DNA from 4 places in the Ensifer sp. ENS08 genome. Region 1 is predicted to be linked to each of the others. Evidence: riboswitches for the same ligand, from Rfam matches in the RefSeq annotation. Region 1 holds a riboswitch; each other region holds the start of a gene.
What was found. A riboswitch is a leader RNA that binds a small molecule or an ion and turns the genes downstream of it on or off. The one in region 1 is predicted to bind cobalamin.
Positions count from the first base shown of each region.

Region 2: another riboswitch for cobalamin. It lies ahead of IB272_RS05650 (CbtB-domain containing protein); the one in region 1 lies ahead of bluB (5,6-dimethylbenzimidazole synthase).
Region 3: another riboswitch for cobalamin. It lies ahead of nrdH (glutaredoxin-like protein NrdH); the one in region 1 lies ahead of bluB (5,6-dimethylbenzimidazole synthase).
Region 4: another riboswitch for cobalamin. It lies ahead of cobU (bifunctional adenosylcobinamide kinase/adenosylcobinamide-phosphate guanylyltransferase); the one in region 1 lies ahead of bluB (5,6-dimethylbenzimidazole synthase).

Region 1 covers NZ_JACVBF010000002.1:758,996-763,845, reverse strand. Annotated here, with positions in the region: gene IB272_RS09365 (LuxR family transcriptional regulator) at 1-126, shown strand, start outside; gene IB272_RS09360 (acyl-homoserine-lactone synthase) at 267-911, shown strand; gene IB272_RS09355 (DUF2865 domain-containing protein) at 1,076-2,146, shown strand; gene bluB (5,6-dimethylbenzimidazole synthase) at 2,159-2,854, opposite strand; cobalamin riboswitch at 2,900-3,112, opposite strand; gene IB272_RS09345 (SDR family oxidoreductase) at 3,210-4,022, opposite strand; gene IB272_RS09340 (phytanoyl-CoA dioxygenase family protein) at 4,111-4,850, opposite strand, start outside.
Region 2 covers NZ_JACVBF010000002.1:19,039-23,888, reverse strand. Annotated here, with positions in the region: gene IB272_RS05665 (anthrone oxygenase family protein) at 1-105, opposite strand, end outside; gene IB272_RS05660 (NAD(P)H-binding protein) at 102-932, opposite strand; gene IB272_RS05655 (TetR/AcrR family transcriptional regulator) at 1,037-1,729, shown strand; cobalamin riboswitch at 1,728-1,990, shown strand; gene IB272_RS05650 (CbtB-domain containing protein) at 2,031-2,207, shown strand; gene IB272_RS05645 (CbtA family protein) at 2,405-3,202, shown strand; gene IB272_RS05640 ((2Fe-2S)-binding protein) at 3,241-4,089, opposite strand; gene IB272_RS05635 (glucoamylase family protein) at 4,110-4,850, opposite strand, start outside.
Region 3 covers NZ_JACVBF010000011.1:45,887-50,736, forward strand. Annotated here, with positions in the region: gene nrdE (class 1b ribonucleoside-diphosphate reductase subunit alpha) at 1-1,664, opposite strand, end outside; gene nrdI (class Ib ribonucleoside-diphosphate reductase assembly flavoprotein NrdI) at 1,634-2,050, opposite strand; gene nrdH (glutaredoxin-like protein NrdH) at 2,063-2,284, opposite strand; cobalamin riboswitch at 2,672-2,898, opposite strand; gene IB272_RS21880 (hotdog domain-containing protein) at 3,049-3,849, opposite strand; gene metE (5-methyltetrahydropteroyltriglutamate--homocysteine S-methyltransferase) at 3,846-4,850, opposite strand, start outside.
Region 4 covers NZ_JACVBF010000002.1:595,403-600,252, reverse strand. Annotated here, with positions in the region: gene cobN (cobaltochelatase subunit CobN) at 1-1,155, opposite strand, end outside; gene cobW (cobalamin biosynthesis protein CobW) at 1,259-2,320, opposite strand; gene cobU (bifunctional adenosylcobinamide kinase/adenosylcobinamide-phosphate guanylyltransferase) at 2,324-2,848, opposite strand; cobalamin riboswitch at 2,983-3,441, opposite strand; gene IB272_RS08565 (cation diffusion facilitator family transporter) at 3,605-4,225, shown strand; gene IB272_RS08560 (cobyric acid synthase) at 4,298-4,850, opposite strand, start outside.

The DNA of each region.
Region 1 (4,850 bases):
ATCCTCGGTATTTCCGAGCGCACCGTGCGCTTCTTCATGACCAATGCGCGACGCAAGCTGAATGTCGTTTCCAACACTCAGGCTGTGGCACAGGCCGTACGACACGCTCTGATACCCTCCGTTTGACACCCGACAATACGCCTCCACCGAAACCCCTCGAAATCTAGTGGCAAATATCGCGCATTTGAACTGTCGCTAGCGACAGTTACGCAACCGCCGCGAGCCTGACAGCATCGCCCCATCCCCAAACTCGGATGGAGAAAACGATGATCAGGATCCTGAACGGAAAGACCCGCGCACAACACCCGGCGGCCGTCGACGACATGTTCCGGTTGCGCAAGCGCGTCTTCCACGACTTCCTGAAATGGGACGTGCAGACCGAAGGCGACTGGGAAATCGACAACTACGACCAGGCAAACCCGCTCTACGTCCTGTCCTATGCGCCCGATACCGGCCGGCTGCGCGGCGCGCTTCGCCTCCTGCCGACACTCGGCCCAAACATGCTGGACGATACCTTCCCGATCCTGCTTGGCGATAATCCGGAAATCCGCAGCGCTTCGGTCTGGGAATCCAGCCGCTTCTGCATCGAGCCCGAGATCTCGCAGGACCGCGCGTCGAACCAGGTGACGGTCGCGGCCGCCGAACTGATGTGCGGCGTCGGCGAGCTGGGCCTTGCTTCCGGCATCAGCCACATCGTCACGGTGACGGATGTGTTCCTGGAGCGCATGTTCCGGCGCATGGGATGCCCGGGCGAGCGTATCGCCGAACCGCATCGCATCGGCTCCGTTTTCGCGGTTGCCGTCGCCTGGGAAGTAACGCCGGATCTGCTCACGCGGATGAAGGCGGTCGCTGCCATCGAAGGTACCGTGCTCGAACGTCCGATGTCGCTGGAAACCGCCCGCGCCGCCTAAGCGCGTCAGTCGATCTGCGCTGTTAACGCAAACCGTCGCTTGTCGTTGCACGATCACCGACAAGCTCTATGATGGAGGCGAAACAGGAATGCCGCTGGCAGCCACCCGCAGAAGGTCGGCGCCGACCTGGCAACAGGAAGAGACTTTCGCCCGTGTTCACGCGCATGAAACACGTCGCTGCGGCCCTTGTGCCTCTGGTTCTGATCGGTGCCGGTCCGTCACTGGCATCGACGGCCTGCGACCGACTGAACGCGCGGCTCGCGCAACTGCCTGACTACGTCGCCAGCAATGCCGATGCGCGCGACTACGCAAGCGCGATCTCGCGGCAGAATATCGAGCTGCGGCGGGCAAAGAACGACCGCCGCCGCGCGGGTTGCGGTGGCGGCAACGCCATTGGCTTCGACGGCGGCGACCCCGACACCTGCTACGGCCTCAACAGCCTGATCGCCGAGATGGAAGACAATCTGCGCATGCTGAAGTCCGAGCGCGAGCAGATCGTCGCCGGCGGCAGCGACGACAGCCGGCGCCGCATCCTCGCCGCGCTGGAGATCAACGGTTGCTATGGTGACCGCGAGGAGTTCGCAAGCGTGGAACCGGACGTGCCGGAAAGCCACCGCAACATCGTTGCCGACCTGCCGCCGGAAGACGCCTACGGCCCGATGCTCGGCCGAGGCGAAGACGGCTACGCACCGCAGGAGCGCTACTATAGCGGCACGCTCAGAACCATGTGCGTGCGTACCTGCGACGGCGCCTTTTTCCCGGTTTCTTCAGATGCGACGCCGGCCGATTTCCCGCGCGACGAGCAGGCCTGTCGGGCGCGCTGTCCGGGGGCTGAGACCGAGCTCTATTTTCACGACCTCAACACGGAAGAGAGCGACAAGATGGTCTCGGCCGTGACCGGCCGTCCCTATACCGAAATGCCCAACGCCTTTGCCTATCGCACCCGCGCCGTCGGAAAACCCGGCCAGTGCGGCTGCCAGATACCCCAGACCGCCTCGACCACACCGAAGGCAAACGGAACGAAGATCGGTGACGACCAGTCGTCGATCATCGTCATCGAGACCAAGAAGCCGGAAGCGGCGAGCAATACCGCCAAGGCGCCGGCCGAAGAGCGGCCTTATGATCCGTCGAAGAACAAGGTTCGCGTCGTCGGCCCGACCTACCTGCCGCAGGAAGAAACCGCCATCGACCTCAAGCATCCGAAGGGACCGGCCTATCAGCCGGTCCAGAATTGATCGGACGAGGCCTTACGCCTTCTCCTTGCTGCGTCCCCATCCGTCTTCGAAAACCAGCTCGTCGAGCGGCAGGCGCTGGCGCCAGCCCTTCACGGCGAGTTCCGGCTGCTGATAGAGGCGATCGACATAGCCGAGGCAGAGCCAGGCAACGATCTCGATATGATCTGGGATGCCGAGAATCGCCTTGATCTCGGCCTCGTGGAAAATGCTCACCCAGCCGACGCCCACCCCTTCGACCCGCGCCGCAAGCCAGAGGTTTTGCACGGCGCAGACCGTGGAATAGACGTCCATCTGCGGATTGTGGGTGCGCCCGAGTACGACGGCACCGCCGCGCGTGCGGTCGCAGGTGACACAAATGCTGAGCGGCGCCTTGCGGATGCCTTCGAGCTTCAGCGCACGGTACTTGGCCTGTTGTTCCGCCTCGAACATCAGCGCGGCCTCGTCATTGGCGCGGCGAAACGCCTGCCAGACGCGCTCACGCGTTTCTTCCGCCCGCACCAGCACGAAGTTCCACGGCTGCATGAAGCCCACGGACGGGGCGCTGTGCGCAGCGGCCAGCAGGCGCCCGATCAGATCATCCGGCAATGGCGCGGGCAGGAATTCATCGCGCACGTCGCGACGTGTCTCGATGGCACGGTAGACGGCCTCCCGCTCTGGCAGCGAAAAGGCGCCGGCAGCCGCAAGGCCGCCCTTCGGTTCAGTCAGCATCGTTCGATCCCCAACAATGCGAAAACCTCCCGCCGTCCACGCGGGGTTCGGTCTATCTCGCCAGGCCGGTCTTCTGACTTCGGTTCAACCGATCACCTCGCCTTCCCAGATCGCTTGAAGATCCAGTGGCAAAACCTTGAATCAATTCAAGGCTCTCTTAGACGCGATCGTCCCCGTCACAGCGTTGGGCACGTTCCGGAATGACACCGGATTCCCGATTCTCCCGCTTTCGCGGGCACCTGACGACGGCACTAAGTGCACAGCCGTTTGAGAAAGACAAGCGGCGCCAACCCGGCCGAGACATGGCACGCCACTTTCCGCCGGCTACTGTCGAGCTTAGTCGTTTGCCTCCACCTCAAAGCGGAGCGACCGGATGTGGCGAACCGTCATAGGCGCCCCAGACCGACTGATCGAAGCAAATCACCGATCCGGTCATCAGCCCGGACTCGGCCGACGACAGATAGGCGCAGGCCCGCGCCACTTCGGCCGGATCGACGAGCCGACCGAAGGGCTGGCCGGCCGCCGCCTTTTCGAGCCAATCGGCAGCCGCGCCATGAAACTCGCGCTGGATGCGGTCTTCGCCTTCGGACGCCATCCAGCCGATATTCAGCCCGTTGACGCGAATGCGGTTGCGAAGAAGCGCATAGGCCGTGTTTTTGGTCAGCGTTTCGAGGGCGCCTTTCGACGAACAATAGGCGGCAATGAACGGCTGGCCGGCCATCGCCGACATCGAGCCGATGTTGACGATCGTGCCCTCGGTCTTCTCCCGCCGCATGATCTTCACCGCCTCCTGCATCAGGAAGAACGGCGCGCGCACATTGATCGCGAACATGCGGTCGAAGAGTTCGGGCGTGGTGTCGAGGATCGTGCCACGGTCGGTAATAGCTGCGGCGTTGACCAGCGCATCGACCCGGCCGAATTCCGCGTCGCAAGCGGCGACCACCTTGCGGGCGTCCTCTACTTTTTCCAGATCGGCCTCGACATAGACGACTTTCGCGCCACTTGCCTTGCCGATCTGCTCGGCCTTCGCCCGCCCCTTGGCGGCGTTGCGGCCGCAGATGACGATGCCTTCAGCGCCGCGTTCGGCGAAAAGGCCAGCAATCGTCGCGCCCAGTCCCTGCGTACCACCGGTGACGATGGCGATCTTGCCTTGCAATTGTCCACTCATCGAATTCCTCCCTCGGAAATGATCGTTTGAAACGGCTGCGGCTCCCGGCTGAAACACACCGGGAGCCTGTCAAATTGTAACTCGCTCGTCAGCTCAGCTTGCGCTTCGCCTGCGCCTCCAGCACCGAGAGAAACTCTTGTTCGCCCGTCCCCGCAGTGAGAGCCTCGCGCATCAACTGCGCCTGCGTCTTCGGCGCCAACCCGCCGAGTGGCGGATCCCGGTCGAGATTGGTAGGGAACGAATAGCCTTCGGCACAGGAGGAGATCGCGTTGGCCGCTTCCGCCTGCGTCAGCGTCCCGTCCGCCAGCAAGGCCCGCAAGGCCGGATAGAGCGTCGCGCTCATGGTCAGTCGGTCAACGGTTTCCATTGCGCGACCGAAGGCCGAAGACACCTGCAGCAGGTTGGCCACGCGGCGGATATCCCGGGAGCGGTTGGTGCCGGCGGCATGGAAGAGCGCCGGGTTGAAGAACACAACGTCGCCCTTTTCGAGCGGAAGCTGCACATGGTGTGCGTCGAAATAGGCGCGGAATTCCGGCCGGTTGAGCGCCAGATAGCCCGGCACATAGGTTTGGCTATAGGGCAAGAACAGCGTCGGTCCGCTTTCGAGCGGCATGTCGCAATGGGCAACCGCCCCCTGCAGCGTCAGCACCGGTGAAAGCCTGTGCACATGCGCCGGATACTGCTCGATCACGGCCGCGGTCTGGAAGCCGAGGTGATAATCGCGGTGCGCCGATTGCGCCGCACCGCCAGGATTGACGCGATTGACCTGCGCCGTCATCTGGTAGTTCGGCCCGAGCCAAGCCTCGCTGACGAGCGCTATGACGGCAT
Region 2 (4,850 bases), 740 kb from region 1:
CGACAGGGCCTGCATGATGCAGACCGAGAAGATGAAGAACAGCCCGGCCATCAGGCCGGAACCGATCGCGGCGGCAAACGCCAGAGCGGGGATCAACGGGATCATGCGGCAAGACTCCAAACACCAGTTGCTGCGGTTTCCCGGGCGTAATCGGCAAAGTCGCGCGGACGCCGCCCAAGCACGCGCTCGACATCGGACGTCATGCTGGAATTGCGTCCGTCGAGCACCGAGGTGAAGAGATAGCGGATGAGTTCGACATAGTCATCCGGCACGCCGTCCGCCTTGAGATGCGCTGCGAAGTCGGAAACCGGAATGGCCTGATAAGAGATCCGACGGTTGGCGGCCGCGGCGATCTCGGCGACGGCCTGGGCAAAGGTCATCAGGCGCGGGCCGGTCAAGGCATAGACCTTGCCGATATGCGCATCGTCCAGAAGAGCCTCAACCGCCACGTCGGCAATGTCGTCGCAACTGACGAAGGGCTCGGTGACCTCGTCCACCGGCAGGAAGACCGAACCACTCACCACGCCGTCGGCCAGGAAGCCTTCGTCGAAATTCTCGAAGAACCAGCTGCCCCGGATGACCGTCCAGTCGGCGCCGGAGGCCTGCAGCGCACGCTCGGAGGCTTCCGCCTCGTCCTCGCCGCGGCCCGACAGGAGCACCAACCGTTTGATGCCGGAGCGAACGGCAAGGCTCGAGAACTTGGCGATGACGTCGACGGCGCCCGGCACCGCCAGATCGGGCTGGTAGCAGACATAGATGCGATCGACATTTTCAAGGGCGGGCGTCCAGGTCGCCTCATCCGTCCAATCGAAGGAAGGCGACGCCGAACGGGCGCCGATGCGGACCGCTATGCCCCGCTCCCGAAGGCGATCGGCCACCCGCCGCCCCGTCTTGCCGGTACCGCCCAAAACCAGTGTGACTTTCTGAGACATCGTTTCCTCCTGAGGTTCCACCAACAAACATGAGCATCTCTCACATTTGCAAATGTGATAAATCCTCGTATTTTAGGAGTCAAGTCAAAATGTGAGCATTACTCATGATTCCAGATGCAAGTCCCGCCACGCTTCCCGCCAACGACGAGCCTGCGCTGCGCCGGACGCCGAGCCAGAAGCGCAGCCGCGAGCGCGTCGAGCAGATCCTTGCCTGCGCGACGGCGCTCATCCAGGAGAAGGGCAGCGACGCCATGCGCATGAGCGAAGTCGCTGAAAAGGCGGGGATTTCGATCGGCTCGCTGTATCAGTACTTTCCCGACAAGGCGGCAATCGTGCGCACGCTGGCCGAGCGCTACAATGCGGTCTGCAACGAGTGCATCGCGGCCGAACTGGCCAAGGTCACGTCGATAGCCGAACTGCGCGACGCCTTCTCGCTGCTGTTCGACATCTACTACGACATGTTCCTCGCCGAGCCGGTCATGCGCGACATCTGGTCGGCGATGCAGGCCGACAAGGCGCTGCGCGAGATCGATCTTGCGCAAAGCCGCGCCGGCGGAAAGCTGCTTGCCGATGTCTGGGCCCGGCTTGTGCCGGAGACACCGCGCGAAGAGATCGACAGCGCCGCCTTCCTGATCATGCATCTCGGCGACTGCACCATGCGACTTGCAGTCTCGGTCGACCGGGCCGAGGGTGACCAGATCGTCGAAGCCTACAAACGCATGACCATCAAGGATTTTGTCGCGGATGGACCGCGCGGCGGCGCGCACTCAATTGACAACTCCATGACACAATCCTAATCATCTGGGATCGATTGGTTCCCGGGACGCGAACGTGTTTCGGGAGTAAACGGGAATGTGACGGATGGACCCAAGCTGGGCATTCAAATCACGGCCGACCCCGCGACTGTAGAGCGACGTCGATCCACCGTTCCGGAGCGATCCGGAAGAAGCCACTGGCAAGACCGCGAGAGGGCGGCCGAGCTGGGAAGGCGAGGCAGATCGAGGGCATCGAGCCCAACGCCGTGAGCCAGGAAACCTGCCACTCGATACGGGCATAGGGCCCAACCGGGAATTTCCCGATGCCATCACGGAGGTTGTCATGGCTACGTCTACCATTTCGAGCACCCCGCTCTCCCTCAGCGATCGTCTGACCGCTGGCGTCATCGCGCTCTTCATCGGCGCATTCCTCGTCTTTGGCGCCGGCCTTGCCAACTCGGCAGTGCTGCACGACACGGCGCACGACACCCGCCACTCCTACGGCTTCCCCTGCCACTGACCGATGCGCCGGAACGTGAACAACGTTCCGCATCGAACAATCTGCGGACCTGAACGCATCCGGCCCGAGCCGGATGGAGGCCTGCGTGCATCCCGGTTTTTCCGGCGCGCGAAGGCCATCCGCAGCATAGGGAAAATGGGAAGGCTCAAGGACCACGCCACAGGGCGTGGCTTTTGTCGTTATCGAGGGATTTCAAGATGATTGTCAGAACGCTTCTGGCCGCGATCGTGGCTGGATTGATTGCCGGTGTCTTCATGACCGGCGCCCAGGAACTGCGCGTCACACCGCTGATCCTGCATGCAGAAGAATTCGAAGGCGAGGCACCGGCCGCCACCGAACAGCCCGCCGCCCAGCCGGGTGCGGCACAGCCGGCCGCAGAAAACCACGACCAGCATTCGTCGCTCAAAGCCGTGTCGCCGTTCGGCGCTTTCCTCGACGCTTTGTCGCCGATCACCCCGGCCTATGCCCATGAGGGCGAGCATGAGGAAGGCGGCATCATGTTCGGCATGAGCCGCTTCTCCGGCACGCTGATGGCGAACCTCGTCACAGGTTCCGGCTTCGGTCTGCTGCTCGCCGGCGTCAGCCTGGTGATCGGCTACCCGATCACGCTCAGGAACGGCGCGCTGTGGGGCGCCTGCGGCTGGCTTGCCGTGCACATGCTGCCGGCGATCGGTCTGCCGCCGGAACTGCCGGGCTTTCCGGCAGCCGAACTCGGCGACCGCCAGACCTGGTGGCTGGTGACCGTGGCGCTCTCCGCCGTCGGCCTCTATCTCGTCGTCCTGCGCGAGGAGATCGTCTCCAAGGTCGCAGGCCTGGTGGCGATCGCAGCACCCCATGTCTACGGTGCGCCGCAGCCGCTCGATATCACCAGCAACGTTCCGGCCGTGCTCGGCGCCGAGTTTGCGGTTGCCGCACTCGCCACCACGCTTGCCTTCTGGATCGTACTCGGCGTCGTCTCCGGCTTCATCAACGAGCGCTTCGTCAAGGCACAGTGATCACTGATCACAGATCGTCAGCAAAGCGACGGCGGGGTTCAGGTCCCGCCGTTTTGCATGAGATGCGCCGCCAGCCGCGCGCGGCGATCTTCCGGCTCCAGCAGCACGCAAGTGTCGCAGAAGCTGCCCCCTTCCGTCTTGAAGTAGAGACAGCAGCCGCAACGGATCCGATACTGGCGCGACAGCTGAGCGCCGCTTGCCGGATCGAGAGCCGCGATCTGCTCGTAGCAGAGCTCCTCTGAGTAGAGCCGCGAACCCGGTCGCTTGACGATCGCCAGCGCCTCGGCCATGCCGCGCGCCTCGTCGCCGATCGCGCGGCCGATTTCCAGGAACGCGCCGGCCAGGGCATCGGCCGCGAGCCGCCATTGCGCCCCGCTCGACAGCCCTGCTCGCGCTTTCAGAACCGCAACGACGGGTGCCAGATGGGCGATGAAGCCCTGTTCGAATGCGCTGACACCTTCGCCACCCTGGCGCTCCGTCGCCGGCGGATGCAGGCGAAAATGATAGCGCTTGCCCGCGACTTCGACGCCACGGTGAAGCCGCGTCCAATCCTCGAAACGAATGCCGGCCACCTCCGCCTGCGACCCGGCGCCGAGATGGAACGCGCCAAGGACTACGCTCAGCTGGCGGCTATAGAAGGCGATCAGATGCGCCGCCCGGACCCGGTCGGTCATGCCGACCCCGAAGAAATCCTGATAGGCGAGCCCCGCCTCAAGGCCAGCGCTGCCGGTAGCCCAGAAGTCGCCCGGCGCGCTGAAATCACTGGCCGCCGGCCCGAGCGAGACGGCAGCCTCGGGAAACTGGGCACGCAGATGGTCGGCGACGGCCAGCGCCTGCGGCGCAAACGCCGCGGTCTCCGCTGTCGGCCGGTGGTCGTTCAAGCGCATGCCGTCTCCGTCGTCCGTTCTCATCCTCTGGCGCGGGATGCGGGCGGATTACCACACGCGCCTTCCCCCTCCTGCAGCCAGCCACCGTCGAAGCCCGCCCGTTCAAGGCCGAGGCGGATCGCCGGCATGCTGCGCATCAGCGCCCAGCTAAGGCCGCTTTGCCAGTTCTCGATCATCATGACAACGAGGCCCTGGTCAAGACCGACGACCCGCGCATCGATCCAGCCCTCCGGGCCTGCGCCGGCGGCCAGGCTCGGGTTAAAGCCGCCAGGAAAGCGCCCTTCGCTCAAAAGTCCCGGATAACTGTCTGCCATATGCACCAGGGAGGCCTGCGCCGCATCCGGCTCGAACGGCAGGCAGGCAAGCGGCGCCCAGGGCACGAGCGTGCCGTCATCAAGGCCGTAGGGTGCGCCGCGGTTCACATAGCCGAAAAGCCGCTGCTGGCGCCCATCCGCAAGCCGCAGCCGGCCGCGCGGCGCATGGCAGGCGCTGAGGCCCCACAGGTCCTCGCCATATCCGGCGAAACCGCCGGGATTGGAGCGCGCATGGTCCCGCTGCAAGGCGATGGCGCGTCGGGTATTCTCGAAATAGTCCGTCCCCCGCTCTCGCATCGGCCGGTCGGAAAGCCCGCGTAGATCGAGCCAGGCCTGCGGAAAGAGATGGATGAAGAGTGGGGCCGCATGCAGATGCGGCCGGCCGTCGACCGGAATCCAGTCATGGCCCTCGGCGAAGGCCGCATAGTGCTCCGGTTCGATCGAATG
Region 3 (4,850 bases), on a different contig from region 1:
AGGCCCTTCACCTTTTCGGTCGCCGGCAGCCATTCGGCTTCGGTGTATTTGTCGAAATAGTCACCCGACGCGTATTTCGAGTTTTCGAAGCCGGCGAAGTTCTTGCCCTTTTCGACCGCCAGCCGGTTCGACGCGCGGATGGCGTGATAGGTCACCGTGTAGAAATAGATGTTGGTGAAATCGATGCCTTCCTCGGAGCCATAATAAATGCGCTCGCGGGCGAGATAGCCGTGCAGGTTCATCTGCCCGAGGCCGATCGCGTGGCTGTCGTCGTTGCCCTTTTCGATCGAGGGCACGGACGAGATGTGGCTCATTTCGGAGACGGCGGTGAGGGCGCGGATCGAGGTCTCGATCGTCTGGCCGAAATCCGGGCTGTCCATCGCAGCCGCAATGTTCAGCGAACCGAGATTGCAGGAGATGTCCTTGCCCATGTGCTTGTAGGAGAGGTCGTCGTTGAACGCGCTCGCTTCGCTCACCTGCAGGATTTCCGAGCAGAGATTGCTCATGGTGATGCGCCCGGCGATCGGGTTTGCCCGGTTCACCGTGTCCTCGAACATGATGTAGGGATAACCGCTCTCGAACTGGATCTCGGCGATGATCTGGAAGAAGTCGCGCGCCTTGATCTTGCGCTTGCGGATGCGGGCATCCTCGACCATCTCGCGGTACTTCTCGGTCACCGAAATCTCGGTGAGGGGCACGCCATAGACCTGCTCCACGTCATAGGGTGAGAACAGATACATGTCCTCGTTGTTGCGGGCGAGCTCGAAGGTGATGTCGGGGATGACGACGCCGAGCGACAGCGTCTTGATGCGGATCTTCTCGTCGGCGTTTTCGCGCTTGGTATCGAGGAAGCGCATGATGTCGGGGTGGTGGGCGTGCAGGTAGACAGCACCGGCTCCCTGGCGCGCGCCGAGTTGGTTGGCGTAAGAGAAACTGTCTTCGAGCAGCTTCATGACCGGGATGACGCCGGATGACTGGTTCTCGATCTGCTTGATCGGCGCGCCCATCTCGCGGATGTTGGTGAGCGACAGCGCCACGCCGCCACCGCGCTTGGAAAGCTGCAGCGCCGAATTGATGGCGCGGCCGATACTCTCCATGTTGTCCTCGATCCGGAGCAGAAAGCAGGAGACGAGCTCGCCGCGGCTCTTCTTGCCGGCGTTGAGGAAAGTCGGCGTTGCCGGCTGGAAGCGGCCGGAGATGATCTCGTCGACGAGATCGCGGGCAAGCCCCTCGTTGCCGCGCGCCAAGGCCATCGCCACCATGCAGACACGGTCTTCGTAGCGTTCCAGGTAGCGCTTTCCGTCGAAGGTCTTCAGCGTATAGGACGTGTAGTATTTGAACGCCCCGAGGAAGGTCGGAAAGCGGAACTTCTTTGAATAGGCATGATCGTAGAGATCGCGCACGAAGTTGAAGGAATACTGGTCCAGCACTTCCTGCTCGTAATAGCCCTCGGTCACCAGATAATCGAGTTTTTCCCGGAGGTTATGGAAGAACACCGTGTTCTGGTTGACGTGCTGGAGGAAGTACTGTTTCGCCGCCTGCCGGTCCTTGTCGAGCTGGATCCGTCCCTCTTCGTCATAGAGGTTCAGCATTGCGTTCAGCGCATGATAGTCGAGCGCTGCTTCCGTCGCCTTCAAGGGGCGTTCGAGTGTCGTGACGTCCAAAATCGTTCCATCCCGTTTTTGACATTGGCGACGTCCTCGTCGGTCCCGAGCAGCTCGAACCGGTAGAGATAGGGTACCCGGCACTTGGCCGAAATCACGTCGCCGGCGATCCCGTAGGTCGCGCCGAAATTGCTGTTGCCCGCTGCGATCACGCCGCGGATGTGAGAGCGGTTGCCCGCGTCGTTCAAGAAGCGGATGACCTGCTTCGGCACCGCCCCGCGGCCATCGTCGCCGCAATAGGTCGGCACGATCAGCACGTAGGGCTCTGCGACCGTAAGTGCGTCCTTACCTTCCCTGAGCGGTATGCGGGCGGCGCGAAGGCCGAGCTTTTCGACGAAGCGATGGGTGTTTTCCGAGCGACTGGAAAAATAGACGATCAGGCCCATCGCCCGCGTCCTTCAGGAAAGCGCGCTGATCATGTCCGGGCGGAAACCCGCCCAATGCCGCTCGCCGGCGACGACGACCGGGACCTGCCGATAGCCAAGACCCTGCACCAGCGCGAATGCATCGGAATCCTCGGAGATATCGACGATGCGATAATCGATGCCTTGGCGGTCGAGCGCACGGGTTGTGGCGGTGCATTGGACGCAGGCTGGTTTGCTGTAGACGGTGATCGACATGGGTTCCTCGTGAGGGTCTGGCAAATGGGCGCAAAAAATCGTCGGATCGCGCGAACGCGAACCGTGGTGTTGGCGATTGGACACGAAACATCGCTCCCCGGTCGACTCGACCGGAGTTGACGTCGTCAAGCTGGCCCAAGGTCGGTTACGCAACCGGGCCGGCTCGTTTTGGTCGGGCGCTCAGGAATTCCGCGGATGCGGGTTTTCAAGGCGCGGCCTTTCGATCAGGCGCGCAACAACGCGCACCCGTCCGCAGAAGGTGGATCTGAACTGGAAGAAACTGGCATGACTTCACCCCGAAGCTTTCGACGGGCTGCCGGGGAGACGTCGAGACGATCGGGCAGGCTCATCCTGCCACGCACTCAACCCCTCCGGACACCCCGCCCGTGGACGTTTGGTGATCGAGGCAGGTCTCCTGGCTTACGGGTCAAAGCTTCCATCCCGACCTTCCCGAGGCCTCATGCCTCAGTGGTCCAAATCCGGACAGTCGCTCGCCGTCTACAGTTGCGGGGGCAGCTACGGCATAGCCTCAGCGGAAACCCGCCGGCGCACCGTATTCCCGTCTTAGCTCCCAATCCTTGCGAATCGGAAGAACCTCGAACACTAGATATAGTAGTTCATCGCAAATCTGCGTCAATAGGTTCCGTATGTGGAAGGCGGGGGTAGGAGGGTGGTTTCTTTTGCAGTGTGGATAACGGGGAGTAAACAGCCGGTTGGCACCAAGGTTGTGGATAGGGCGCCCCTGGTGCGGACGCCCCATTCCATCAAGCAGCGAAAGCGGCCACGGGCCGGTTGTCATCGTCGACGGCGACCATAGCGAACGTTCCGGTAACAGTCCGCTGTCGCAGACCGGTGAGGAGCTCTTCCGACCAGAGTTCGACCTCGACGGTGGCTGAACTGCGACCCGTCCGCACAATGCGGGCGATGGGTTCGATGATCGAACCGATCATGATCCGGTGCTTGAAGTCCATACCGGTGCAGGAGGCAAGGACGGTCGCCCGGCGGCTCCGGCGCGTCGCGACGACGAATGCGGCCTTCGTCATATGCGCGAGGGCGTTGCCACCGCATATGGCGCCGAAGCTGTTGGCCTGGCCGGGAAAGACGATGTCGACCATGCGTAGGGTGCCCGCCTCTTCGGGCGTGTCCGTTGCCACATCGAGCGGCGGCAGCATCCAATCCGTTTCATCGGCACAGGGCATCGCGACCATGGTGAAGGTGCCCCTGCTGCAAAGGGCGCGGCTGCCGGTGGCGATATCTTCCGCGATCATCTCGACCTCGACCACCACCGAGCGGCGCCCGACACGAACCGGACGGCCGCTGAAGCAGACGATCTGACCGATGCGCGCAGGCGCACGAAAATCGATGCGGTCGCAGGATGCGGTGACGAAGGGAACGCGCCCGTGACGGGTGGCGACGATGAAAGCGATCCGGTCCATCGACGCGAGGGCGGCGCCACCAAAGAGCGTGCCATGGTGATTGGTATCGCCTGGAAAAACGATGTCGATCAGGGTTTGTGGCGCCGGGGTTTCCCCCGGCGCCGTCGTGACTTCGTGCTGCCCCGTCATGCTTTGACGGCTTCGCGCGTATCGGCGGCAAAAGCCGCTCGAAGCGAGCGGGCGGCGGCGACCATGTTGACGAGCGCCGGCCGCGTCTCTTCCCAGCGCCTGGTCTTCAGTCCGCAATCGGGATTGACCCAGATCTGGTCCGGCGTGAGGCCCTCGGTCGCTTTTTCGATGAGATGCACCATTTCCTCGACGCTGGGCACGCGTGGCGAATGGATGTCGTAGACGCCCGGGCCGATCTCGTTCGGATAGGCCTTGTCGGCGAAGGCGCCGAGCAGTTCCATTTTCGATCGCGACGTCTCGATCGACATGACGTCGGCGTCCATCGCCGCGATTGCGGCCATGATGTCGTTGAACTCGGAGTAGCACATATGGGTGTGGATCTGGGTCGCATCGCCCACCCCGGCTGCACTGAGACGGAAGCACTCCACCGCCCAGTCGAGATAGGTCTTGCGATCGGCATTTCGCAGCGGCAGGCCTTCGCGCAGTGCCGGTTCGTCGATCTGGATGATGGCGATGCCGGCCGCCTCGAGATCCGACACTTCATCGCGCAGTGCTAGCGCGATCTGCCGGCACACCACGGAACGTGGCAGGTCGTCACGAACGAAGGACCATAGCAGCATGGTGACCGGACCCGTCAGCATGCCCTTGACCGGGCGATCGGTCAGCGACTGCGCGAAGGTCGCCCACTCGACCGTCATCGGGTTTGGTCGCGAAACGTCGCCGAAGATAACAGGCGGACGCACGCAGCGCGATCCGTAGCTCTGCACCCAGCCGCTCTGGGTGAAGGCGTAGCCCGAGAGCTGCTCGCCAAAATACTGCACCATGTCGTTGCGCTCGAACTCGCCGTGAACGACTACGTCGATGCCGACCTCTTCCTGCCAGCGCACCGCCACTTCGGTCTCTCGGCGAAGATAGGCGGTGTAGTCGACATAGCTGAGTTCGCCCTTCGCATGCAGTGAACGGGCCTGCCGAACCTCCGATGTCTGCGGGAAGGATCCGAT
Region 4 (4,850 bases), 160 kb from region 1:
CTCGGGGGGCTCTGCCCGGCGCAGCTTCGCCCAGTTGACGGCAAGATCAGCGGCAAAGCGCACCCGGTCTTCGAGCGGCTCATGGCCGACGATATTGGCCTCCACCTTGGCGTCATAGATCGACGCCGCCTTGAAGGAGACGGCGCGCGCAAGGATGCGGCCATCGACTTCGGGTAGTGCCACGTTCATGGCGAGGTCGCGCGCCATCAGCCCCTGCGGCGACGTTTCCCATTGCGCCCGCGACGAGCCGGAGAAAATCACCTGCAGCACCGGCGCACCGGTCGATTCCAGCACCGTCGGCTGACGGTCGGCACCGGGCGACGAGACCGCAAAGCCAGTGGCGTTCATCACCACGTCGGGTGCGGCCTCGGAAAAAATCGCCTGCAGCGTGCCGACGGAAACGGCATCCTTGAGGCTTGACACGAACACCGGCAGTGCCCGCACACCTTCAGCCTCCAGCGCATCGATCAGCGCCTCCACCGGCCGTGTCTCGCCACTCTGCACGAGCGCGCGGTAAAAGCAGATCCCAACCGTCGGGGGTTCGAATCCCTCCCTCGCTACCATCCGTCCCTGAACAAGGGACTGCCATTCGCTGACGCCGATCACGCCAGCACCCGGCCACCAGATGCCGGCCTTCAACAGGGGCTTTGCCGGCTGCGGCTTCTCCGCACCTGTGACCAGTGCGGCCGCATAGTCGAGAAACAGCCCGGCATTGTCCGAGCCGCCTTCGGTGAAGTAAGCCCAAAGGCGCTGGCGGTCGTCGGCTGCGACGGTGGAGAAAGGCTCCAGCCCCGGATCCGGCTTGTCGTCACCCGGCAGAACCGCGATCTCGAAACGATGGGTGACGGCAGCCGCATGCAGGGCTTCCAGCAGATAACGGAAATAGCTGGCGCCACCGAGCGGCCGGACGACGATCAGCTTGGCGTGACGCGCCGTGCGCTCGACGTATGTGTCGACCGACATCGGGTGCATCAGGCTCATCAGGCTGGCGATGCGCAGGCTCAAGCCTCCGTCGCGTCGGCCGTGAGCCGCGGCGATCGAGGAGAGCTCGGTGTCGGCGGCCGAGAGGAAAAGGATATCGGCCGGCGTTTGCCCAAGGTCGATCGCCTCGTTGCCGTCGGCGATCGTTCCTTTCTGGGCGAGAAGCAGATGCATTCGTCTTGTCCGGTGGGGCAATTCCGAACGAAAACGCTAAAAGCGTTTTCCATCCGGAACTGCATCATTTCAATGCGTTAGATCATTTCACTCAAAGAACGATCTAGACGAGCGCGGTAATCGCAGCGCGCACCGCCGCCTCGTCCATGTCGTGCAGGCCGATGACGACGAGGCGCGTACCGCGCTTTTCGCCGGCGCCCCAGGCGCGGTCGTAATATTGGTCGATGCGGGCGCCGACCGCCTGGATCAGGAGGCGCATCGGCTTGCCGGGCACGTCGGCAAAGCCCTTGAGGCGCAGAACGTCGTGCTCCGCGATCACGCCCTTCAGGCGATCGATGAACGCCGAGGGATCGGCGATCGAACCGAGCTCGACGACGAAGCTGTCGAACTCGTCGTGATCGTGCTCCTCACCTGCCTCGTCCATCTCGTGATGCGACTTGCGGTTGGCGATATCGCTTTCCGTGCCGACACCGAGGCCAAGCAGGATGGCAGCGGCGACTTCGCCGTTCTTCGCCTCGATCATCGTCGGCTTGCGGCTGGTGCGCGAAGACACCTCGTCGCGTACGGCCTTGAGGCCGGAGGCATCGATCAGATCGGTCTTGTTGAGAACGATGAGATCGGCAGCCGTCAGTTGGTCCTCGAACAGCTCCTCGATCGGGCTTTCGTGATCGAGATTGTCGTCCTCGACGCGCAGCGCATCGACCTTGTCGTGGTCGTCGGCAAAGCGGCCAGCGGCAACGGCGGCGCTGTCGACCACGGTGACGACGCCATCGACGGTCACTTCGCTGCGGATATCCGGCCAGTTGAAAGCGGCGATCAGCGGCTGCGGCAGGGCAAGGCCCGAGGTTTCGATGATGATGTGGTCAGGGCGGTTTTCACGCTCGAGCAGCTTCGTCATGGTCGGGATGAAATCGTCAGCCACGGTGCAGCAGATGCAGCCATTGGTAAGCTCGATGATGTCGTCCTCGGTGCAGGCCTCGGCACCGCAGCCCTTCAAGACATCGCCGTCGACGCCGAGATCGCCGAACTCGTTGATGATCAGCGCGATGCGCTTGCCGTCGGCGTTCTGCAGCAGGTTGCGGATCATCGTCGTCTTGCCGGCGCCGAGGAAGCCGGTGATGACGGTCGCCGGGATCTTGCCCTGGTTGGCTCTCGCAGTGGTCATGGATCAACCCTTCATTTTCAGCGGCAAACCGGCCGCGACAAAGTAAACTTCAGCGGATTTCTCCGCAACGATCTGGTGAAGCCGGCCGGCATGGTCGCGAAACTCGCGGGCCATGCGGTTCTCGGGCACGATGCCGAGGCCGACCTCGTTGGAAACAAAGACGAGGCGCGCCCGCGCCTCAGGCAGATACGCAACAAGGGCGGCGAACTCCGCCGTCATGTCGCGCTCTTCCAGCATGAGATTGGTGACCCATAGCGTCAGGCAGTCGATCAGGACCACATGGCTGGGATCATCGATGCGTCTGAGGATGCCGACGAGATCGAGCGGCTCCTCATGCGTCGTCCAGCCCTCGCCGCGGCGCGTCCGGTGATGGTCGATGCGCTCGCGCATTTCGTCGTCCCAGGCGCGGCCCGTGGCGACATAATGCATGGTGAGGCCGGACGCTTCGACGAGCCTCTCGGAAAAGCTGGACTTGCCGGAACGGGCGCCGCCAAGGACCAGCACGGGCCCGGCGCTGAGACTGCTCATCGTGGCTGCCTCAACATTCCCAAATCAGCCGTCGGTGGCAAAAGCCATCGGACGCGCCACGGGCGCGTTCTTGAAAGCATCTGCGAGCCAAAACAACCTCCGTGATGGCGTTGGAGACAAAAGTCCCCTCGGGCGGAATGCCCATGCCGGATGGCAGGTCTCCTGGCTCACGGCGTCACGGGCCGAACATCGCCTCGCCCTTAAAGGGCAAGGTTCCGATGTCAGGGCCCGAGCGGCCCGCCTCACCTTCCCGGCGTCTTTCCGGTGCCACAGCGAACCTTTGCGCGTCGTCTCCGACGCATGGGTGCTGTGAGGGACATCGTGAAAGGCGGACGATTCGTAGAAGAAGAGGCGTCCAAACCCGGCTGATCACGATGCCACGCCAGTGGCTTTTCCGGCTTGATCCCCGACCTGCCCCGATTGCCCGTGCAACCGGCCGACAGCCCGGCACCAAACCCGATGGCGAACCCTGACCGTTCTACAGTCGCGGGGTCGGCTGCGATAAGGATGCCCGATTTGGGTCCATCCGTCACATTCCCAATTATTCCCCCAGATCGCCACGACAAGGGGGAACCATCCAACGCCTGATGATTAGGAAGCGGGCAGCCCAAAGTCAATCGACGCATGCGACGCCTCCCCGGCCGAGTTGCGCCACGCGACGATTTGTCGGGCGTCAGGCACGACGGCGGTGTGAAGGGAACCGATGTCGAAACCTAGTGCTATGGATAGCAAACTGCTGCTAACACCTGTGTCAAGATGCCGAGGGCGAATCTCGCCAGAAAGGGAACCTTTCGAGTGGATACCGAGCTGCGCCGCGTCGTCCTCATCGTCTCCCTGTTGAACCTCGGCTATTTCGGGGTGGAACTCCTTGTCGCGCTTTCGATCGGCTCGGTGTCCCTGATGGCCGACAGCGTCGACTTCCTCGAAGACGCCTCCGTCAACATGCTGATTTTCTTTGCTCTGGCCTGGACGGCGCGAACCCGCGCGCGGGTCGGCATGGCGATGGCGTTCATTCTACTGGTACCGGCGCTGGCCTTCCTTTGGACGGCCTGGGCGAAGTTCATGGATCCGGTCCCGCCAGAGCCCTTTGCCCTTTCCCTGACCGGACTTGGGGCGCTGGTGGTCAACCTCTTCTGCGCCTATCTGCTCGTCGCCTACCGTCACACGAGCGGCAGCCTCACGCGGGCAGCATTTCTCTCGGCCCGCAACGATGCCTTCGCCAATGTGGCCATCATCGCCGCGGGTCTGGCGACAGCCTATCTGTGGCAGTCGGCCTGGCCGGACCTGATCGTCGGCTTGGGGATTGCCCTGATGAACCTGGATGCCGCGCGGGAAGTCTGGGAAGCCGCAAGCGAGGAGCACGATGTCGCAGCGTAGTTCCGTCGGATAAGCTCGTTGCTCCTGTTGGGCCCGACGTACCGGACCTGCTGGCTGACCGTTGCCGCGTCCCTAGTGCCTGAGCAACTCGTCCAGCCAGCGACGATCGAGCACAGCCTCCAGTTCGTTCGCGACATCGTCGAGCGCCGCATCGACCGATTGGCGGTAGTTGTTGGCGCCGCCTTCGATGCCGAAACTCTTGAGCAGCGCGCCACGATAGGCGTCGCTGGTGAAGAGCCCATGCAGGTAGGTGCCCATCACGCGGCCATCGGCCGAAAGCGCGCCGTCGGCGCGATTGTCGATGCGCACCGATGGCCGGCCACAGTCTGCACCTTGCGTCTTGCCAAGATGGATTTCGTAGCCTTCGAGCGCCACATCATGCTCCAGCGACCAGGCGCGGCTGTTGCGCACCGTCTTTTCCGGCGCCATCTCGGTCTCGACCTCGAGCAGCCCGAGACCCTCGACCGCACGTTCGCCGCCCTCGATGCCGAGCGGATCGGTGACGCGCCGGCCGAGCATCTGGTAGCCGCCGCAGATGCCGATGACCCGGCCGCCCCGGCGCACATGACGTTCGAGGTCACGGTCCCACCCTTGCGCGCGGAAATCGATGAGGTCGCCGATGGTC